One region of the Pseudomonas sp. HLS-6 TE3448 genome, then DNA from elsewhere that is predicted to be linked to it. Evidence: riboswitches for the same ligand, from Rfam matches in the RefSeq annotation. Region 1 holds a riboswitch; each other region holds the start of a gene.
The links. A riboswitch is a leader RNA that binds a small molecule or an ion and turns the genes downstream of it on or off. The one in region 1 is predicted to bind cobalamin.
Positions count from the first base shown of each region.

Region 2: it holds a riboswitch for cobalamin, as region 1 does, so the genes downstream of both, AB7M23_RS15860 (energy-coupling factor ABC transporter permease) here and cobW (cobalamin biosynthesis protein CobW) in region 1, are expected to answer to the same signal.
Region 3: it holds a riboswitch for cobalamin, as region 1 does, so the genes downstream of both, AB7M23_RS19995 (TonB-dependent receptor) here and cobW (cobalamin biosynthesis protein CobW) in region 1, are expected to answer to the same signal.
Region 4: it holds a riboswitch for cobalamin, as region 1 does, so the genes downstream of both, cobO (cob(I)yrinic acid a,c-diamide adenosyltransferase) here and cobW (cobalamin biosynthesis protein CobW) in region 1, are expected to answer to the same signal.

Region 1 covers NZ_JBRJIO010000001.1:3,844,521-3,848,727, reverse strand. Annotated here, with positions in the region: gene cobN (cobaltochelatase subunit CobN) at 1-1,125, opposite strand, end outside; gene cobW (cobalamin biosynthesis protein CobW) at 1,129-2,196, opposite strand; cobalamin riboswitch at 2,295-2,494, opposite strand; cobalamin riboswitch at 2,554-2,775, shown strand; gene AB7M23_RS17740 (CbtB domain-containing protein) at 2,873-3,061, shown strand; gene AB7M23_RS17735 (CbtA family protein) at 3,073-3,762, shown strand; gene AB7M23_RS17730 (cobalamin biosynthesis protein) at 3,762-4,187, shown strand.
Region 2 covers NZ_JBRJIO010000001.1:3,424,261-3,428,467, forward strand. Annotated here, with positions in the region: gene AB7M23_RS15850 (SfnB family sulfur acquisition oxidoreductase) at 1-713, shown strand, start outside; gene AB7M23_RS15855 (hypothetical protein) at 724-1,083, shown strand; gene AB7M23_RS15860 (energy-coupling factor ABC transporter permease) at 1,135-1,782, opposite strand; cobalamin riboswitch at 1,825-2,020, opposite strand; gene AB7M23_RS15865 (ABC transporter permease) at 2,130-3,119, opposite strand; gene AB7M23_RS15870 (ABC transporter permease) at 3,121-4,119, opposite strand; gene AB7M23_RS15875 (sugar ABC transporter ATP-binding protein) at 4,109-4,207, opposite strand, start outside.
Region 3 covers NZ_JBRJIO010000001.1:4,380,324-4,384,530, forward strand. Annotated here, with positions in the region: gene AB7M23_RS19985 (2-aminoadipate transaminase) at 1-55, opposite strand, end outside; gene AB7M23_RS19990 (amino acid permease) at 442-1,842, shown strand; cobalamin riboswitch at 1,873-2,073, shown strand; partial or broken gene AB7M23_RS19995 (TonB-dependent receptor) at 2,133-4,207, shown strand, end outside.
Region 4 covers NZ_JBRJIO010000001.1:120,976-125,182, forward strand. Annotated here, with positions in the region: gene bluB (5,6-dimethylbenzimidazole synthase) at 1-475, opposite strand, end outside; gene AB7M23_RS00540 (cobyrinate a,c-diamide synthase) at 472-1,767, opposite strand; gene cobO (cob(I)yrinic acid a,c-diamide adenosyltransferase) at 1,764-2,375, opposite strand; cobalamin riboswitch at 2,555-2,775, opposite strand; gene AB7M23_RS00550 (O-methyltransferase) at 2,860-3,507, opposite strand; gene AB7M23_RS00555 (C40 family peptidase) at 3,526-4,062, opposite strand; gene AB7M23_RS00560 (C40 family peptidase) at 4,195-4,207, opposite strand, start outside.

The DNA of each region.
Region 1 (4,207 bases):
GGCATTGGGCAGTTGCGCCAGTTCACACCAGCGGCGTGCGAGCTCTGCAACGAAGTCCATACGCTCCGGCTGTGCACGGTAACAGACAACATCCGACTGGCTGCGCTCACTGCGCCACGCCAGGTCCTTGAAACTGATCGGGCGGGTGATGATGCGCCCATCGAGCTCCGGCAAGGCAATGTGCATCGCCAGATCACGTGCGCCCAAGCCCTGCTCGCTGGCCTGCCAACCGGGTTCGTTGTCTTGGGCACAAATGGCCTGCAGCACCGGAATATCGCGGCGAAATGGCCGAAGGTGGGGCTTTTGCGGGCTGGACTGGGCAAACCCGGTTGTATTGATGACCAGCGCGGCCTCGACCTGGTCCAGCCAGGCTTCCACTTGGGCCAGGCACTCGGCTTCCTTGAGGCTCGCCACCGCGATGGGCAGCGGGTTGAGCCCTGCGGCGCGGATGCGCTCGCAGAACACATCGATAAAGGCTGTATTGGCCGCTTGCAGGTGCGAGCGGTAGAACAGGACAGCCACCACCGGCTGACTGGCTACCCAGTCAGCGAACCAGTCGTCCAGTACCGCCGCCTCGCGCTGCGGGTGATACACCACCGTGCGGGGCAGCTGCTGGGGGATATCCCAGCTGTAGTCACGCCCAAGCCATTGATTGGCCATGCATTTGAAGAGGTTCAGCGCGTTGGCCTTGCCGCCCTGCCGCAGAAAGTGCCAGAGCCGCTCCGCGTCTGCCGCCGGCACGTTGCCAAGGCTGCTCAACTCCGGATCCGGACGGTCATCCCCCGGCACCAGGATCAACTGCACGCCTTGGGCAGCCAATGCCACCAACTGCTCGACGCCATAACGCCAATACCCAATGCCGCCGTGTAGCGACACCAAAATGACCTTGGCATGGCGCAGCACCTGGTCAACATACAGGTCTACCGACGCATGATTCTGCACCTGCATCGGGTTGGCCAGACGCAGGCTGGGATAATCCTCCGGCAATTGCCGGGCCGTTTCGGCCAGCAGTGCCAGGTGTGAATCACCGCTGCAGAGAATAACCAGCTCGGCGGGTGTCTGGCCCAAGTCGGCAATACTGTCATCCGGCACAAAGCCGCCGGGCTGGGTCCGCAGCAGGTGCATGGGTCAGGCGCCCAGCGCTGTACGCAGTTCAGCTTCCAGTGTCGCACCATCCAGCGCCTGGCCGATCAGTACCAGACGGGTACTGCGCGGCTCGTCTGCGCGCCAGGCACGATCGAAGTGCTTGTCGAAACGCGTACCGACACCCTGGATCAGCAGGCGCATCGGCTTGCCCGGAATGGCTGCAAAGCCTTTGGCGCGGAGGATGCCGTGACGTACGACCAGTTGGGTCAAGGCATCAAGCAGCAAGCTCTCGTCGGATTCAGGCAGCTCAATCGAAATGGAGTCGAAAGCGTCGTGGTCATGATCATCATGGTCTTCGCCGTCATGATGGCTGTCATGGTGAGTGCGACGACCGTCAATGTGCGCTTCCGATTCCGCAGCCAATCCGAGCAAGACTTCAAGCGGTAGACGGCCACTGCTGGCCTCGACGACTTTGACCGCGGGTGGCAGCTCTTCGGCCACTTCGGCGCGTACCGCTGCCAAGGCATGCGCCTCGATCAGGTCGGCCTTGTTCAGTACCACCAGATCGGCACTGGCCAGCTGGTCGGCAAACAGTTCATGCAGCGGGGACTCGTGGTCCAGGTTCGGGTCGAGTTTACGCTGGGCATCCACCTGGTCCGGATACGCCGCAAACGTACCGGCAGCCACGGCCGGGCTGTCGACCACGGTAATGACCGCATCGACCGTGCAGGCGTTACGGATTTCCGGCCACTGGAAGGCTTGTACCAGAGGCTTTGGCAGGGCCAGGCCACTGGTTTCGATGAGGATATGGTCCAGGTCGCCACGACGCGCCACCAGCTCGCGCATGACCGGGAAGAACTCTTCCTGCACGGTGCAGCACAGGCAGCCGTTGGCAAGCTCGTACACCCGGCCGCTCGCCTCTTCTTCAGTACAGCCGATGCTGCATTGCTTGAGGATTTCACCGTCGATGCCCAGCTCGCCAAACTCATTGACGATGACTGCAATACGGCGACCCTGTGCATTGTCGAGCATATGCCGCAACAGCGTGGTTTTGCCCGAGCCGAGAAAGCCGGTGACGATGGTGACGGGGAGTTTTGCCAGTGTTTTCATGTCGTTGCCCTTGGCAGCAATGGCGGGCGGGCACGACGAAAACCACGGGGGTCATGTGCCCGTGCGCGTTCGCTACCGGATCACCCCGCCCGGTTGAATGTCGGAAACTGTCCGAGGCAGGTCTCCTGGCTTGCGTCGTGCTGGCGAACATACCAGCGGCACCGGCGCCTTCCCGCAAAACTACGCAGTGGCAATGCCAGGCTTTGCAACGCTTACAGTTGCGGGGGCAGCCGCGGCTTAAACCGCGTTCCCGTCTTAGCTCCGGGCTGACCGGAGAACCTCGAAACGGCAAGGCTACGCAGTCGTTCAGGGTCGGTCAACCGTCGTTGTGATTGACGCGCACCTGCGCCCATGATTTGCTACCTCCTTCGTTTGGGTGCCTTTAACGAGGTGAAACGGGAAACCGGTGCGTCGCGGCCTGAGTTACGCGCGACAATGCCGGTGCTGCCCCCGCAACGGTAAGCGAGGAAAGCGTCTAGACCACTGTGCCAGCAACGCGGCATGGGAAGGTGACGCTCCAGGCTAAGCACAGTGCCAGCCCTCGCAAGCCCGGAGACCGGCCCAGTACAGAATTGACAAACCCGCGGTGGGCGGGCGCTGTTGCAACCTCTGGGTGAGTCCGCCCATGGGTTTCTTGCGCATGCCTGCTGCTGATAACCCCTCAGAGGAAAGCACCATGCCCGTCACAACCGCCCACAGCCACTCCGCCGCCATCAGTACCACTCGCAGCCAGCGCCTGGTCGTCGCTATCGGCGCATCGCTGCTGGGCTTGTGCCTGGTTTACTTCGCGGGTTTTTCGCACATCGAGGCGGTTCACAACGCTGCCCATGACACCCGTCACAGCGCCGCGTTTCCTTGCCACTAAGGGACAGCGCCATGATCAAGCACATTGTCCGCACGGCCGGCTTCACCGGCCTGCTCGCTGCCCTGCTGCTGACCTTGCTGCAAAGCCTGTGGGTCACCCCGCTGATTATCAAGGCGGAAGCCTACGAGAGTGCAGCGCCTGCAGTCGAAACCCACAGCCATGATGCGGGTACCGCCGAACATCATCACGATGCGCAAGCCTGGGCCCCCGAAGACGGCTGGCAACGGCTGCTGGCCACGACCGGTAGCAACCTGGTAGTGGCCGTCGGTTTTGCCCTGGTACTGGCGGGGCTGTATACCTTGCGTGCGCCTGCTGGTTGGGCCGCAGGCGTACTGTGGGGCCTGGCAGGCTTTGCGGTGTTCTGCCTGGCGCCCACGCTGGGCTTGCCAGCGGAGTTGCCAGGAACGGCCGCGGCCGATCTGGCGCAACGCCAATTCTGGTGGATCGGTACTGCAGCGGCCACCGCCATTGGCTTGGGGCTTATTGCATTCGCCAACAACGGTTTGCTCAAGTTACTGGGCGCCGTACTGCTGGTCATCCCTCATGTAATCGGTGCACCACAGCCAGACGCGCATGAGGCCTTGGCTCCGGAAGCACTGGAGGCCGAATTCAAACTCGCCTCACTGCTGACCAACGCTGCCTTCTGGCTGGCATTGGGCTTGATCAGCAGTTGGCTCTACCGTCGCCAGAGCCAGGCGTAATGCCTGAACGGCCCAATCCGTTGCGAGTATTCGCCGGGTTGGGCTGTCGCCGAGGCTGTTCGGTGGCAGCCTTGAGCGATCTACTGGATCAAACCCTGCAGGCCCATGGCCTCAGCCACGATAACCTGCTTGGCCTTGCCAGTATCGAACTGAAAAGCGAGGAGGCCGGCCTGCATGCCCTCGCCGCTCAACTCGGCATTCCACTGCTGTTTTTCAGCGCTGCCCAGTTAGCCACCTTTGAATCACGCCTGACCCACCGTTCGCTCACCGCCTTCGCCCACAGCGGCTGTTACAGCGTCGCTGAAAGTGCTGCACTTGCATTGGCCGAGCACTACGGCTCAATGCCTGCACAGCTCCTTGTTCCACGCCATGCCAGCCTTAATGCCACCCTGGCATTGGCCTGCGGCGCGTCCTTTGACGGATAATCTGCGCCTCGCATCGACCT
Region 2 (4,207 bases), 420 kb from region 1:
CGCTGTTCGCTCACATTGTCCCGACGGCGGCGGTGGATGAGCAGAACCGGCCGTTCATTGCGTTTGTGCCACGGGACGCGCAAGGGCTGAGCATTGTCGATAACTGGGATGGCTTTGGGCAGCGCACCACCGCCAGTGGCAAAGCAGTGATCGACCGCGTACGCGTGCCGCTCAGCGCCGTGATTCCGGCCTGGAAAGCCTATGACCGACCCACCGCCGATGGGCCGGTGTCGCAGATCATTCAGGCTGCGGTGGACACCGGTATTGCCCGAGGCGCGTTTGCCGAAACCCTGCGCGTGGCGCGAGAGGCGCGTCCGTGGGTCGACAGTGGTTTGCAGCACGGTTGGCAGGACCCATTGAGCCAGGCTGCGATTGGCGACCTGGCCTGGCGCCTGCACGCTGCCGAAGCGATCCTCCGGGCGTCCGCCCAGGCCGTGGACCTTGCGCTTGCGGAGCCTACCGAAGCAAGCGTCGCCCACGCCTCGGTGGTTGTCGGCCAGGCCAAAGTCCTGTCTACCGAGATCGCCCTGTTGGCGTCGACCCGGCTGCTGGAACTGGGAGGCACGCGCAGTGTGTCTGCCAGCCAGGGGCTGGACCGTTTCTGGCGTAACGCGCGCACGCATACGCTGCACGATCCGGTGCGCTGGAAATACCACCTGATCGGCAACCAGCGCCTGAACGGCGTCAATCCACAACGTCATTCCTGGAACTGAGGACCTGCTTATGTCTCATGCTCATACACTGGCCGACCTGGGGTTCGCGCAAAATGTTCAACGTGCGCTGGTCGAACACTTGCAAGGGAGCCCGTTGAAGGACGATACCCTGACCATCGCAAGTATTGGTGACCTGGAGGTGCGTATTGCTGCCGCCGATGCGTTGCTGGCGCAGGCCGGGCGCTCGTCGGTCGAGGCCGCCAGCGCACGCTTGGCTGCCGCAGAAGCGGCACAACGGGCGAGTGAACTGCAGGTCGAACTGACCGGAAGGCAAACGCCGCGCCCGTCAATTGAGGGCGATGCCGTACCGTTGTCGCAACTGCGCCGTCGCTTGGGCGACCACTACCTCAATGGTGTGGCACTGACCTGAGCAAAACACACCTGCCATCCCGAGGGATCGGCATGGCAGGTGTGTCATTGATTACGCTACTTTGAGCGTGTTAACGCAGGTGAATCGGGCAACAAAGGCGTTGCTGGCGTAACGCTTGAGCTTGCGGGCCACCAGGCAGGTGAACAGCGGTTCACACAGCACCAACGGCAGGTAGGACGCTGCGAACATCGCCCAGTTACGCAAAGGTGTCGGCTCTTCGCCCATGGACAACCAGAAGCCCACCATCGCCACTACGCCGGTGTAATACACCGCATCGAACTTGACCACCTCGGTCCAGCGAACACGCCGCCCACCGATGTCAAAGAAGTGCCTACCCAGCAAGCCATGAGCCACGATCAGTGGCAGCATCAGCGACAATGCATTGACCCCCAGATGCAGCAGATCCTGCGGTTCAAACAACAGGCCTTGCAGCAACAGGCCGATGGCAAAGCCAAACAGCGTGGGAACAAACCCAAAGATGATGTAAACCGCGGAAGCGCCTACAAAATGCAGCTCTGATGCCCCGATTGGTAAATGGAACACTTCCATGAACACCGAGAAAAATGCCGCAGCCAGCACGGTTTTGATCAGGTTGTCGGGGCGTAGCAGCTTGTGTGAAAACGCCGCAAGCGTGGCAATGGCGGCAGCGTTTGCGTACAGCACTTTAGCGGCGTTGAGCACGCCAGGTTCAATATGCATCGGTTCTCCCTCCGAGGGATGCGAGTTCAGGAACTGCCAATAGCATTGGCGGTACTTGTGGCAGGTCTCCTGGCTCAAGGCTCAACACCCTCTCGCGCCTTCCCGGCTGAATTGGCCAGTGGCGTTTGCGAAAGAGCTAACCTATTACAGTTGCGGGGGCAGCGCAGGAATAACCGAAAGGTGCACCTGCTTCCCTATTGCTTCACCGGCGGGTGAAACCACAAAGCGTGGACAGAGTAAGTAATGCCGTTCATTTAAGGAAGCGGCATGCCCACATTCCCTGTTGCAGGCTTGCCTGCGATGGCGTCGGCGGGGTGTCAGTGAGCATGCGGTGCCTGTATCGTTGGTCAGGACGGGTCCTTGAATACGCGGCGACCAAGGTAGCTGAACGACAGCACCAGCAGAATCAGTGCGCCCGTGGCCACCTGTTGCCAGTAGAAGTTCCAGCCGATCAGCAGCAGGCCATTGGCGGTGATGTTCAGGAAGAGGACGCCCAGCAGCGTACCCGGTACGTTGGCCCGCCCATGGCGGTTGAGGGTGGTGCCGATAAATACGGCGCCGATGGCATTGATCAGAAAGGCGTTACCCGACATCGGTACGTAGGCATTCACTGTGCTGCTCAGCAAAATACCCGCGACTGAGCAGGCCAGGGCGCACGCGATGAACACCCGGGCGGTGATGCGCTGCACCGGCACACCGCTGTAGCGCGCGACCTCCGGTTGTTCGCCGATGGCCAGCACCTGACGGCCGAAGCGGCCTTTGGCGAGCGCTACACCGTAACCCGCCGCCAAAATCGCAACGATCAGTAGCGGCAGCGGAATGCCGAGCACGACGATGCTGGCCAGGGCAGGGCGTGCCTGTGCAGCCAGGTAGATCGGCTGGCCGCCGTCTGAGAGCAACTGCTGCACGCTGGTGCCGATAAATAGCGTACCGAGTGTCGCCAGGAATGGCGAAATACGCAACCCGCTGATCAACACTGCGTTGAACATGCCGGTCAGGCCGCCCACCAGTATCGCGGACACGATTGCCGGCAGCAGCCCAAAGCCGGCATTGAGCGATACGACGAACGTCAGTGCAGCCAGATCCAACGCTACGCTCACCGAAAGGTCGATACCGCCAGCGCTGATTGCCAGCGTCATGCCGATGGCGACGATGGCCAGGAGGGCGAAGTTGTTGAGCAATACACTGCTGAGGTTGCCCACACTGAGAAAACCGGGTGCATTGACCGCGAAAAATACCAGCAGCACCAGGAACAAGACGGGCAAGACCAGGCGCAGCCATTGACGACTGATTGATACCGAGGCGGTGCTGGGTAGCACTGTGGTTGATTGGTTCATGTCACGACCTCCCACGCAGCAGGCTTGAACTGGCGACGACCAGCAGAATCAATACACCCTGAACACCGTTGACCCAGAAGCTGGAGATGTTCAGCAGCTGGAAACCATTGACCAGGAAACCCACCAGCAACGTGGCCAGCAATGTGCCGCTGATGCTCGGGCGCAGGCGGCGGGAGAACACGCTGCCTAGAAAGGCGATGGCCACAACCGACAGCAGCATCTCCCCAGAGCCGGTGGTGCTGCCACTGAACCAGGCGGCCGAACAAAACGACGCCAGGCTCCCGCACAGACCACTGAGCAGGTAGCTGGAGAACTGATAGGTCGCCACAGGCAGGCCTGCTGCAGTTGCTGCTTCCGGGTACTCGCCAACGGCATACAGGCGCAGGCTGTAACGACTGAACTGGATCAGCAGCGTCAACAGCAGCGCGGCCATGAGGAACACCCAGGCCAATGCCGGCTGCCCCAGCCAATGACCAAAACTGAGCAGCTCCAGTAGCGCTGACTCGGTTGGTAGCACGGTATTTTCCGTCAGTACCAGCTCCAGGCCGGCAATCAGGTTCATGCTGGCCAGCGTCGCCAGCAGTGGCGGCAGGCGCAGGCCGACCACCACCAGGCCGTTCAGCGCGCCGATGGCCAGGCCACATGCCAAGGTCAGGGCGATGCTGCTGGCCGCACTGACGCCCGCATTGTTCAGCGTGGCATAGACGGCGGCCGACAGCCCGAGATTGGCCGCCAGCGACAGGTCAAGGCCGCCAGATACCACGTTGGAGCCGCCACCGATGATCACGATGGTCAGCCCGAAAGCGAGTAGGCCGAGGATTGCAGACTGCGCGAAGACATTCGAGAGGTTGGTGGGTGAAAGGAAGTTTTGCGCTGTACTGGCAAATACCAGCAAGATCGCCAGGAACGCCAGCGAAGCGCCATGGCGCAGCAGTTTCAATTGCCAGCGGTTCGAGAGTCGTGGGACCGACACGCTGGCCAGGGAGAGATCAGTGGACATAGTCGGGTTCCTGTTGATGATGTGTGCCGGACGCAAGCGCCAGTAGCGTGTCGCTGTCGAGCTCGGCGGCCTTGCGTTGTGCAACGAT
Region 3 (4,207 bases), 540 kb from region 1:
CGAGTTCGATCGGGTGAACTATTGCGATGGAATTGCTGATGGTTTGCGCAGGCATGACAAGCGCCGCTCCCGTGGCTTGAGGGTCGTGTATGGCGGCTATCTAAGCGAGTGACGGTGGCCTGGCACAAGCGAATAAAAATTCTACTGTCATTCCTAAAAGTATCGAATTTGGCGTCACCTGCCACAAAGCACTTCGCAAGAGGGTTTCCCTTAAGACCTCGCGCAGTCGCCCCATACACACTTTAAATTCCCCCAAGGAATGATGTTCTGAGTATTGCTCGTTTGTTGAAGCGCCGCTCGTCGACCAATACTGATCTGGATCAATTACCAGGAGCAGGACGCAGTACCGACACGGAAGGTTTCCTTACTAACGATTGTTCAGCGCCGGCTCACCCCGAAAGGACCTGTGGGCCAGGGGGCTGCTGAACCGAGGGTTGATGCATGAGTTCAAACAATAACAACCGCGGGCAACGCTCGCTCAAGCATGGCCTGACCACACGCCAGGTCTCGATGATCTCCATCGCAGGCATTATCGGTGCGGGTCTATTCATCGGTTCCTCCAACGCTATCGCCACCGCAGGCCCGGCCATCCTGATCTCCTACGCACTGACCGGTTTGCTGGTGCTGTTGGTCATGCGCATGCTCGGCGAAATGGCCGTTGCAAACCCGAACAGCGGTTCGTTTTCCACCTACGCCGGCGAGGCCATCGGCCCTTGGGCCGGCTTCACCATCGGCTGGCTGTACTGGTGGTTCTGGGTGTTGATCATCCCGGTCGAAGCCATCGCCGGTGCCGACATCCTGCATGCCTGGTACCCCGCCATCCCGTCCTGGGCCTTCACCTTCCTGATCATGGTCACCCTGTCGGCCACCAACCTGATCAGCGTGCGCAATTTCGGCACCTTCGAGTACTGGTTCGCCCTGATCAAGATCATCGCCATCCTGGCCTTCATCGGCGTATGCAGCGCGGCCGTACTGGGCTACTGGCCGCTGGCTGAAGTCTCGGGGGTCGGACAACTGCTGAGCAATGGCGGCTTCATGCCGAATGGCTTTGGTGCGGTACTGGGCGGCATTCTTGTGACCATCTTCTCGTTCTTCGGCGCCGAGATCGTCACCATCGCCGCTGACGAAACCGAGAACCCCAAAGAGAAGATCCGCCGCGCCACCAACCTGGTGATCTACCGTATTGCGATCTTCTACATCTTCTCGATTTTCTTCATCGTCTCGCTGGTTGCCTGGAACGATCCACGGCTGCTGCAAGTCGGCTCGTTCCAGCGCGCACTGGAAGTGCTCAATGTGCCAGGCGCGAAACTGATCGTTGACCTGGTGGTGTTCGTCGCCGTGACCAGTTGCATGAACTCGGGCCTGTACACCGCATCGCGCATGCTTTACTCGCTGGGCGCACGCGGCGAAGCACCGACTGCAACCCGCTACATTTCGCGCAGCGGCGTGCCGACCGTGGCCGTGCTGATGTCCACCCTGGCAGGCTTCGTCGGCTGCCTGATCAACTACCTGTTGCCGGGCAAGGTCTTTGGCTTCCTGCTCTCGACCACCGGCGCCATCGCCCTGCTGGTGTACCTGGTGATCGCGGTGTCACAACTGCGCATGCGTAAACAGCTGGAGCAGAAAGGCCAGACCCCGGTGTTTCGGATGTGGCTGTTCCCATGGCTGACCTGGTTCGTCATCGCCTTGATCTGCAGCGTGCTCGGCTACATGTTGTTCAGCGCTGCATATCGCTATGAAACCCTGATGACCGCAGCGGTCGCCGGCATCGTCCTGATGATCAGCCTGGTGCGCAAATCGAGCACGACAACACCTGCCACTGCTGCCGCGCAACGCGGCTAAGTGATTGACTGAGCTGGCGTTCGATGTTCAGATGCGCGCCAGTTTCAGGTGTCCTGCGCCGCCGTGCGCAGGGTGAAACGGGAAGCCGGTGCGTCTCTTTGACCAGTCCGGCGCTGCCCCCGCAACGGTAAGCGAGCGAGGCCTTCGACAGACCACTGTGCCACGGCATGGGAAGGTGAAGGCCTCATGACCCTCGCAAGCCCGGAGACCGGCCTGAAGCCTTGTTTGGCAACCCCGCGGTGGGCGGGCGCAGGCCGGTTGGCGGGCGCCTGCGTGCTCGTCATGCCTATATGCGTTATTCCCCCGGGATTCATTCATTCCTGTTTCAGCCTGGAACGACATGTCCCGCAATTACCTGTTTCACACCCTTGTGTCCTCTGCTTGCCTCTCGCTTTCACTGCCGACACTGGCCACCGATGATGCCGAGCGCATCCTCGCCCTGCCCTCGACAGCCATCACGGGCGATCGTGATAGCGAACGCGAAGCCATCAATCTGGCAACGCCATTGCCGACCGGCTCCCGACTGAACCTCAGTGCGCTGGAGACGCCTGCCAGCACCAGCAGCCTCGCTGCCGAGGCCATCGACGGGCGCAACAACCGCAGTGTGCAGGACGCGGTCAGTCGCTCGCCGGGTATCACCTCTGTGGGCACCCCGGGCAACGGCAACACCGCCCTCTCTGCCCGAGGCTTCAGCGGTCACAGCTCGGTGATGACCCTGTTCGACGGCTCGCGCTTGTACACCGGTGCAGGCACCCAGAGCTTCCCGGTAGACCTGTGGATGGTCGAGCGCATCGACATCATTCGCGGCCCAGCCTCGGTGCTGTATGGCGAAGGGGCAACCGGGGCCGTGATCAATGTGATCCCGAAGAAGCCCTTCACCGGCGAGATCCGTAACCACCTGCGCCTGGGCTATGGCTCGTATGACCGCCAGCAATTGGGCCTGGACAGCGGTGGTTCGTTAAACGAGCGGCTGAGCTACCGGCTCACCCTCAACCGTGAGCAGAGCAACGGCTGGATTGATCGCGGCGACTCGGAAAACCTCGCCGTCAGTGCCGCGCTGCGTTGGGATGCCAGTGATGACCTGAGCTTCACCCTGGCCCATGAGCGTGGCGACAGTGAGCCGATGAACGACTTCGGTACTCCGCTGATCGACGGCCACTACCGCGACAGCCTGCGCAAAAAGAACTACAACCTCCATGACGCGGTACAGCGTTACCACGATGAATGGACGCGACTGAACAGCGACTGGTCGATCAACGAGAGCCTGACGGCCAGCAACCAGCTCTATTACATCAAGAGCCGCCGGCACTGGCGCAATGCCGAGGACTACAGCTGGGACAGCAGCCGCGACCAACTGCTGCGCCAGAGCTACCTGCACATCAAGCATGATCAGGAGCAAATCGGCGACCGCCAGAGCTTTTCCCTCGACCATACGTTGTTCGGCCTGACGAGCAAGACCGTGGTCGGTGCCGAATACAACCGGATTCGTTTCGACGTCGACAGCAACTCGCCCTACACCGACAACGGCGGCGACTACATCGACCCGTGGCAACCGGCCCCGGGTTACTTCAGCAGCCAGGACCCCACCCGCCCACAAACTCACAGCACCACCCAGACCTTTGCCCTGTTCGCGGAAAACCGCACGCAATTGTCAGAGCGCTGGTCGCTGGTCACCGGAATTCGCCGCGACCAGAACCATATCGACCGCGACAACCGGGTCGACGGCACGCGCAGCGACCGCAGCCTCGACGGTGGCAACTGGCGTGCCGGGCTGGTGTATGCAGTCACCGAGCAGCTGTCGCTGTACGGCCAGTACTCCACCAGTGAAGACGGGGTTGGCGACCTGATCAGCCTCAGCCCGGCTGCACAGCAGATGGACCTGACCGAGTCGAAGCAAACCGAGCTCGGCCTCAAGCAGCAGTTCTGGAACGGCCGTGGCGAGTGGACGCTGGCGGCTTATCAGATCGTGAAAAAGAAGCTGCCGGTGGTCACCGACAGCCACACGCGACTCACCCAGCAAGTCGGCCAGCAGTCTTCCGAAGGCCTGGAGGCGACCCTGGAGCTGGCCCTTGCGCAGCAGTGGCACGTCTCGGCAAACGCCTCGCTGGTGCGTGCCGCGTATGATGACTTCGACGAGGTGGTGGCCGGTAATATCGTGTCCCGCACGGGCAACCGCCCGATCGGTGTGCCACGGCGCACCGCCAACCTCTGGCTCAGCAAGGCCCTGCGCAACAACCTCGATGCCGGGCTGGGCCTGCGTTACGTTGATGCGCGCTATGCCGATACCGCCAACCAGGCAACGGTACCGGGCTACACCGTGGTCGATGGGAATCTCGGCTGGCAACTGCTGCCGGAGGTGCGTTTG
Region 4 (4,207 bases), 3.7 Mb from region 1:
GCTCGAACAACGATACCCAGCCCATCCCCAGCCCTTCGGCCCGCGCCGCCAACCAGAGGTTCTGGATAGCGCAGGAGAGTGACGCCAGGTCCATTTCCGGCAGCGTACGGCGACCGAAAATATGCCCCTCGCGCTTATCCATCAATGCTGCCACCAACACCTCGGCACAGTCGCTGATGCCTTCGACCTTGAGTTTCATGAAGTCGTCGGCACGCTCGCCAAGCGCTTCGGCTGTGCGCACCCGCTCCTGCTCCACGACCACCTGGATACGCTGACGCAAGCTGCGGTCAGTAATACGGATAAAGCGCCAGGGTTGCATCAAGCCAACGCTGGGGGCCTGGTGCGCAGCCTGAAGCAGGCGCGCCAGAAGCTCAGGTGCCACCTTGCCGCCGATGAAGTGACGCATGTCACGGCGCTCGGCAATCACGCGGTACACCGCCGCCCGCTCGTCCGCGCTGAAATCGTGTTCGCTCATGGTGCCAGTAGCGCCGCCGACGCGTGGGGGTTGGAAGGAAAATAGAAATGCACATAGGAGGCGGTCAGCCGCCCACAGCGATAGACCGCTTCGGCTCCACGCCCACCATTGGGGCTCTGCCCGCGAGCAATCGGGGTCAACTCGGTCTGGGTCAACGAATGGTGGTAGGTGTGCCCGCGCAAGGTGCCTTCCGGCAATGCCACCGCTTGCAACGCCAGCGCGGCCAAGCGCTTTTGCATGACGGCTTCACCGGGCAACAGGCCGAGCAACTCGGCACGCTCACCCGCCACATCAGTGAGGGCATCCAGCAGGTAGAGCATGCCACCGCACTCGGCCAACAGCGGCTTGCCCAATTGATGATGGGTACGAATGGCCGTCAGCATGGGTCTGTTGGCCGCCAGGGCCTGATGGTGCAGTTCAGGGTAGCCGCCCGGCAAATAGAGGCTGTCGGCCTCCGGTAAATGCTCGTCATGCAACGGCGAGAAAAAGCTCAACTGCGCGCCCATGTCGCGGAGCACATCGAGGTTGGCGCCATAGGTAAAGGCAAACGCCTCATCACGGGCCACGGCGATGCGGACACCGGCCAACAAAGGCTCAACCGTGTGCGGTTGGGGGGCTGAAAATGCTACGCTCGGTGGCAACGCCGATTCGCAACTTCCCCCCAGCGCCTCGGCAGCCGCATCCAGGCGCAGGTCGAGGTCGTTCAGTTCACTGGCCTGAACCAGCCCCAGGTGACGGCTCGGCAACTCGATGGCGGTTTCCCGTGACAGGCCGCCATACCAGCGCAGCCCCTCGGTGAGGCTACCCTCCAGCAGTTGTGCGTGGCGCAATGAACCGACGCGGTTGGCCAGTACGCCAGCAAATGGCAGGTCTGGCTGATAGCGTGCCAGGCCCAACGCCAGCGCACCGAAGGTTTGCGCCATGGCTGTACCGTCGATCACCGCCAGCACCGGCACACCAAAGTGCCGAGCCAGATCGGCACTGGATGGCGTACCGTCAAACAGGCCCATGACGCCCTCGATGAGAATCACATCGGCTTCAGCCGCTGCTTCCCACAGCAAGCGTCGGCTCTGCTCGGCGCCAATCATCCACAGGTCCAGCTGGTAGACCGGGGCGCCGCTTGCACGCTCAAGGATCATCGGATCGAGAAAGTCCGGGCCACATTTGAACACCCGCACCTTGCGACCCTGGTTGCGGTGCAGCCGCGCCAGCGCCGCAGTGACCGTGGTCTTGCCCTGACCGGACGCCGGCGCCGCAATCAATACTGCCGGGCAATGCCGGGTTTCACTCATAGCTCGACGCCTTTCTGGGCACGAATACCGGCCTGAAATGCATGCTTGATCATGCCCATCTCAGTGACGGTATCGGCCAGTTCGATCAGCTCCGGCTTGGCACCGCGACCGGTAACGATCACATGCTGCATCGGTGGCCGGGCCTGCAGGTCGGTGAGCACCTGATCCAGGTCGAGGTAGCCATGTTTGAGTGCGATGTTCAGTTCATCGAGCACCACCAGGCTGATGGTCGGATCCTGCAGCAACTCGCGCGTCACCACCCAGGCGGCTTCAGCCGCGGCAATGTCACGCTGCCGGTCCTGGGTTTCCCAGGTAAACCCCTCGCCCATCACGTGATAACGCACCTGCTCGGGAAAACGCCGGAAGAACAGTTCTTCTCCGGTGCTATTGCGGCCCTTGATGAACTGCACCACGCCGCACTGCATGCCGTGGCCCATGGCGCGGGCAAGCATGCCGAACGCCGAACTGCTCTTGCCCTTGCCATTGCCGCTCAATACCAGCAGCAAGCCGCACTCGTTCGGGGAATTGGCAATACGCTCGTCGATCACCGCTTTTTTACGCAGCATGCGCGCCAAGTGGCGTTCGTCACGCTCGGTGGATTCAGTCATCGCTAGTCTCCGCAGGCAACTGTCGGCCGGGCACCACAGGCCATCGTCAGCAACGACGACCGGCACGGGCTGGGGTTTGGAAAGGCCACTGGGCGGCGCGACAGATGAATGGACAAAGCACACGAAAAACGCGCAGGGCTGCGGCCAGAGGCCGGCGTACCGCGCATCACCCTCCGTGATGCCGTTGGCTGTAACAGGCCGGTCTCCGGGCTTGTGAGCGGGGTCATGCACACCCTGGCGACGCGCCTTCCCGGGTCGTAGACCCCGTGGCCCTGCGTAACCTTGACTCACCTACCGTTGCGGGGGCAGCGCCGGAATCGCGCTGCAAGCGCCCACCGGCTTCCCTGTTTCACCCTGCCAACCGCCACGGCTGCAGAGCACCTGAAACAAGTCGCGAAGGTTAGAGGGTTGGGCCGGGAGCGTCAATTAAAGCTGTCAGAACACCTGCTGACGCCGTGCCATGCGCGAGGCGCGACAGACACGTTCAGCGCTTGCGGCATAAGGTCAGCCCATCCCCCAGCGGCAGCAACGACAAATCCACCCGCAGGTCGTCCTTCAATGCCGCGTTCAGCGCCTGGATTGCACGGGTGTCTTCACTGTCCGGTACGACCTGAAGCACGCGCCCACTCCACAGGGTGTTGTCGAACACCACCAGGCCACCCGGACGCAGCACGCGCAAGGCTTCCTCCAGGTAACGCGGGTAATTGGCCTTATCGGCATCAATGAAGATCAAGTCGAAGGATTCTGCATCGAGTGTTGCCAGGGTTTGCAGCGCCGGCCCCAGGCGCAACTCGATACACTCGGCAACACCGGCCTCTTGCCAGTAGCGCTGTGCCGTGGCGTTGTAATCGCCTGGCAGGTCGCAACACAGCAGATGCCCCCCATCCATGGCTTGCGCCATGCACAGGGCGCTGTAGCCAGTGAAGGTACCCACTTCGATGACTCGACGGGCACCGATCAACCGTATCAGCAAGGCGAGTAACTGCCCCTGTTCGGGCGCAACCTGCCAGCGCGCCTCTGGCAACGCCTGGGTTTCAGCACGCAGACGCGCCAACAGCGGCGTCTCACGCAGTGAAACACCTTGCAGGTAGTGATAGAGGGCATCGTCGAGGTAGAGCGTCTGACCGGTCATCGCCCACCTCGATTCAGATCAGGGGTTGCGTGCCAGGTTCGGCTGCGGCGGCTGCAGCACACGCTTGGCGTTCAGGTAAGCCTTTTGCCAATAGCTGTTCGCGAGGTAGTCCAGTCGCACCGTACCACCGGTACGAGGCGCATGGACAAAACGCCCTTCGCCCACATAGATACCGGCATGGCTGACCTCGGAGCCACCATTGGTGGCAAAAAACACCAGATCGCCAGACTGCAGCGCATTACGTTCGATGTTCGGCGCACGAATGCCGATCATCTCGCGGGTAGAACGCGGCAGGGAAATACCTGCGGCATCACGATAAACATAGCCGATCAGGCCGCTGCAATCGAATCCGGAGTCCGGCGTGTTGCCACCCCAACGATACGGCGTACCCACCAGGCCCAAGGCGCGGAACAGTACATCTTCGGCAACCGGGGAGAAATAGACTTGCGGTGCCATGACCGCAGGCTCGACCACTCGCGGGGCCGGAGCCTGGGTTGAGCAGGCGCCCAGCAGGGCTGCCAGGGCAAGTACAGCGAAACGCGCCATCATCGACATAGTCAGAGCATCCTGTCTGAAGCCGGCTGGCACTTGGCCAGAAAATAGTGGTAGTAAAGATTAGACGCTTTCTAAAAACAAGTACGGCGACGCACCCGAGGGCTACGTCGCCGTGTCAAACCTGATCGAGGCTCAGTTACGCGAA